Regions from separate parts of the Pseudoalteromonas shioyasakiensis genome, predicted to be linked through region 2. Evidence: predicted binding sites of a transcription regulator. Region 2 holds the regulator's gene; the other holds the start of a gene.
The links. Region 2 encodes ArgR, which controls arginine synthesis, uptake and breakdown. Its sites were predicted from a motif close to ANTGAATANNTATTCANT; they were not measured.

Region 1 (2,481 bases), 1.5 Mb from region 2:
GGCACGGGCTAAGTCATCAACCGCTTTTTCTAAATCTATTTGGCTAATTAAATGTTTTTCGATTGAGATTTTAGCTCGGCGGTTTTCTCTATCTGCAGCATTGAGTTCAACTTGCGCTAAATCGAGCGCTTTAGTCAGACTTAGTTTTTGTCTACGCGCTTCAAGTTGCTTGCGCTGTAATTCGCCTTCTAATCGCGCTAATACTGATTGTTGTTGTTTTAGCTCGTTGGTTAGCTCAGGGCTGGTTACGGTTGCGATCACTTCATTTACTTCAACGCTATCACCGGCTTTTACTTTTAAATCGACAAAGCCGCGTTCAGGGCTGTAAACCTTTGGCGCATTAGCTGCAACGATTTTACCGCTTGCTGCTACATCTCTGGTGAGTGTCTTTTGGCTTACTTCACTAATTTGTAGGCTTGCTGCATCAACCGAAATGCTGCCATCGTTACTGGCAAACAATGCTTGAAAGCCGAGAGCACCAACAAGTATTACACCTGCAGCAATTATTAGTGGCTTTTTAATGGTGTTTTTCTTAGCCACGGTAATATCTTGGGCACTGGTATCCTTAATCATCATAACTCCTTACGATTCTCAAAACACACAATCATGAAGCCAACGGCAAGCATGGTAAGTGGAGAAGCCATAAACAAACTGATAGTGAACATTTTGAAATCCTCAATTTCGCTGATGTCTTATCTATACCAGTAGCGTGCCAGTTTTTAATTTGTTGATTTTTAATGGTTTTATGTTCAGTCAGTGAATTAATGTCTGTCCGCGGACAGAAAAAGTGTCCGCAGCGGACACTTTTAGGTTGTTTATTGTTGACGCAAGGGTAAAGAAACTCAGTCATTGCGACTAAGGTAGCCTGCTCAGATACATAGTTTGTAACTATGCTAAAGCCAAGAGTAAATAATGATGCAGTTAGGCTAGGCGAGACCCCGTAAAAAACTGCATTGATATTCATAAGTTGAATAATTATTCAAAATAAAGTGCAGTTTACGTTAACGTAAAGAAGTGGGTTTTTAGATTGTTTTTTTACAAGTTGTTAAATTTGACACCAGTGTCATAAAAAAATAACGGGTAAAACACGACTAAATGTAAAAAAATAGCATAGAATTTAAAAAGTGCCTTAAGTGAGAAATATTCATGAATATGAATATGTATTCAAAACTCTATTGACTCATGAGGTATTTGGCGATAGTTTTGTTCGTCTGCTAGCACTGTCACAAAAGACTGAACCGCTAGTCGTTGTAGCAAGGGGAGGGGTCTATGTTATACGACTCAAAATTAGAAAAAGATAATTGTGGCTTTGGCTTAATAGCCCAGGTCAATGGTCAGGCGAGTCACCGCTTGATTCGAACAGCAATCACTGGCTTAGATCGCATGGAACACCGTGGTGGTATTTCTGCTGATGGTAAAACAGGTGATGGCTGTGGTTTATTAATGCAAAAACCTGATAGTTTCTTTCGTGCTATTGCCAGCGAACATGATTGGCACCTAGGAAAGAACTACGCCGTAGGCATGGTATTTTTAAATGCCGATCCTGTACTTGCGCAAACAGCTAAAGATGTGTTGAGTGAAGAACTCGAAAAAGAAACCTTGAGCATTCAAGGCTGGCGCGTAGTACCTACCGATGCGTCATGTTTAGGGCCAATTGCAAAAAAACAACTACCAGGCTTTGAACAAATTTTTGTTAGCGCACCAGAAGGCTGGCGTCCAAAAGATTTAGAACGTCGCCTGTATGTAGCGCGTCGTCGTGCTGAAAAGCGTCTCGAAAACGATGAACATTTTTATATTGCCAGTTTATCTGGTTTAGTTACTGTCTATAAAGGCTTAATGATGCCTGTAGACTTACCTAACTTTTATTTGGACTTAGCTGACATTCGCATGACTAGTGCGATTTGTGTATTTCACCAACGTTTCTCTACTAATACACAACCTCGTTGGCCACTGGCGCAACCATTTCGCTATTTAGCGCATAATGGTGAAATTAATACGATTCAAGGTAACCGCCAATGGGCACGTGCCCGGGCGTATAAGTTTGCCTCACCACTTATTCCTGATTTGCAATCAGCAGCACCATTCGTTAACGAAAGCGGCTCTGACTCTTCTAGCTTAGATAATATGCTTGAGTTGTTCTTAGCAGGTGGCATGGATTTATTCCGTGCAATGCGTATGCTTGTGCCGCCAGCATGGCAGAAAAACCGCGCCATGGATGATGACCTACGTGCATTCTATGACTTTAACTCAATGCATATGGAACCATGGGATGGCCCAGCTGGTATTGTAATGTCTGACGGTCGTTTTGCTGCTTGTAACCTTGACCGTAACGGTTTACGCCCAGCGCGCTATGTAATCACTCAAGATGGTTTTATTACCCTTGCCTCAGAAGTAGGTATTTGGGACTACGCGCCAGACGAAGTGGTTGAGAAAGGCCGTGTTGGTCCTGGTGAGTTATTAGTTATTGATACTCATCAAGGT
Region 2 (2,481 bases):
GGTACGGGCATATACTTAACGGCAAAAGTATTAACGCCAACTGAATACGAAACGGCGTTTGGTGTGGTTCACTCATTGACACCGAACAATGCAGATTGTCAGCAAGGTCAAGTGTATATAAGGCCGCACCATATTCAGTTGTGTGAAGCTGCGCACAGTGACGCAAACAGTTTAACCATCTTGCACAGGCGCTTTATCGGTACGCGTTATGTATATCGAATCAATATTGCAGGGCAAGAGTGTGAAGTTGCTGCAGAGCAAGACCGCGTGTTAGCTGTTGAGCAGCCTGTAAAAATAAAAATAATGCCGCACACAGTCAATTTTTTTCATGATTAGTAATCTTGGATCCTTGGCTTTGTGCAAATAACGAGAAGCTAAGGATTCACTATGGCGCAAGCGCAATCTGGGATTTGTGCTGAAGCAAACTTACATGGTTTGCACCTGTTTTTTAATGTTTACGATGGCCATGATGAGTCATTACGTAAAAAACTAAAACGCGTTAGCATCATTCAAGATGAGTTTGCTGATCAGTTCTCAGAAGCCATGCTATCGTGCGTGGTTGCCCTTGGTGCTCAATATTGGCCGCATATTCTGCCCGAGTTTATCCCTAGCCAATTGCAAAGCTTTCCGAATGTGACTCATAGTGAGCATGTGATTAGTGCTCAGCCATTTGACTTGTTTGTGCAAATTCGCTCAGACCGTGAAGATGTAAACCACCTATTTGCTCTGCAAATTCTAAAATTATTAACACCGGATGTTGAGCTGGTGGAGCAGGTCCGTAATTTTCGGTTTTTAGATGGACGTGATTTTAACGGCTTTATTTATGCAGGCGATACACCTCATGGCCGTCAAAAACGCAGCACAGCACTTATCAACAAACCGGGTCACTTTGAAGACCAAGGCAGTTATATTCATGTTCAGCGCTTTGTGCATGATTTGAGTGTCTGGCAGCATTTATCGTTGTCTGAGCAAGAGCAAATCATGGGGCGCACGCGTCTAGATAACACCTTGATTGTGCCTGCTGTAGAAACCAGTCATGCGGTTCGCAGTGAATTAAAAGATGAGCATGGACAGCCGCTATTACTTAACCAAAGTATGCCATTTGGTGATGTGCATAAGCAGGGGATTTTAATGGTTTCGTGTGCTGCGCAAGGGGATGGGTTTGAACAGGTATTAAAAAGTCGCTTGGGGCAGGGCGATTGCTATGATCATTGGCTCGATTTTACTCAAGCCGATATGGGATCTGCCTTTTTCGCCCCGTCAGTAAACTTCTTAAAGCAACTTTAAACGGTATCGAATAAAGTGCGCACGCGATCAAGCGTCACATCGATTTCAGAAATCTTCGCAGGGGCGATAAAAATAGTGTCGTCGCCTGCAATGGTGCCGAGTACACCATCCGCCTTACCGAGTGAATCAAGTAAACGAGCAATTAATTGTGCTGCACCTGGACTGGTGCGAATAATAATCATCATTTCGTTATGCATAATATCAATAACAAGCTGACGCAGTGGGCTTTTCGCTGTTGGCACACCCATTTCAGCCGGTAAACAATAGACCATTTCTTGTTTTGCATTACGAGTACGTACTGCACCGAACTTGCTTAACATGCGAGAGACTTTACTTTGACTAATATTATCAAAGCCTTGCTCTTTTAATGCTTCGACAATCTCACCTTGTGAGCCGAAGTTTTCTTCTTTTAATAGCGCTTTAAACGCTTTGATCAGTGCTTCTTGTTTGTCTTGTGGTTGCATGTTGCCGTTTCTTTATTCATAAAATGTAGGGTAATTCTACACAACTCTGCATATTTATGCAGTATTAGTTTACAAAGTCGTCCAAAATGCTGTGTCTTTACAGCCAAGTTTACAACTATGGTCGAAATTATACGCGAAATAAGCAGGATAAATTTGTTTTTAGTCGCTAATTTCATTATCTTTAGGGCCACAAATATTTCCTACCTCAAATTACGGAGAATTCCAATGAAAGTTGCTGTTTTAGGCGCAGCTGGCGGTATCGGCCAAGCATTGTCTTTATTATTAAAAACAAGTTTACCTGCAGGTTCTGAATTATCGTTATACGATGTTGCCCCTGTTGTTCCTGGTGTAGCGGTTGATCTTTCTCACATCCCAACAGACGTTAAAGTTGAAGGCTTTGGTGCTGACAGCCTAGACGCAGCATTAGCTGGTTGTGATATCGTTCTTATCCCAGCGGGTATGCCACGTAAGCCAGGCATGGACCGTGCGGACCTTTTCAACGTAAACGCAGGTATCATCAAAACATTAGCTGAAGGCATCGTTAGAAACTGTCCTAAAGCGTTAGTAGGTATCATCACTAACCCAGTAAACGGCACAGTGCCAATCGTTGCTGAAGTATTCAAAAAAGCGGGTACTTACGATGCTAACCGTGTATTCGGTATCACAACGCTTGACGTGATCCGTTCAGAAGCATTTGTTGCTGAACTTAAAGGTTTAAGCGCAACTGACG

Region 1: gltB (glutamate synthase large subunit) is a predicted target of ArgR. The motif match lies at 1,152-1,169, and genes of this name have one in related genera.

What each region holds. Positions count from the first base shown of each region.
Region 1 covers NZ_CP077770.1:1,557,149-1,559,629, forward strand. Annotated here, with positions in the region: gene KQP93_RS07315 (efflux RND transporter periplasmic adaptor subunit) at 1-573, opposite strand, end outside; gene gltB (glutamate synthase large subunit) at 1,270-2,481, shown strand, end outside.
Region 2 covers NZ_CP077770.1:3,106,707-3,109,187, reverse strand. Annotated here, with positions in the region: gene KQP93_RS14440 (ABC transporter ATP-binding protein) at 1-336, shown strand, start outside; gene KQP93_RS14435 (Dyp-type peroxidase) at 388-1,287, shown strand; gene argR (transcriptional regulator ArgR) at 1,284-1,751, opposite strand; gene mdh (malate dehydrogenase) at 1,977-2,481, shown strand, end outside.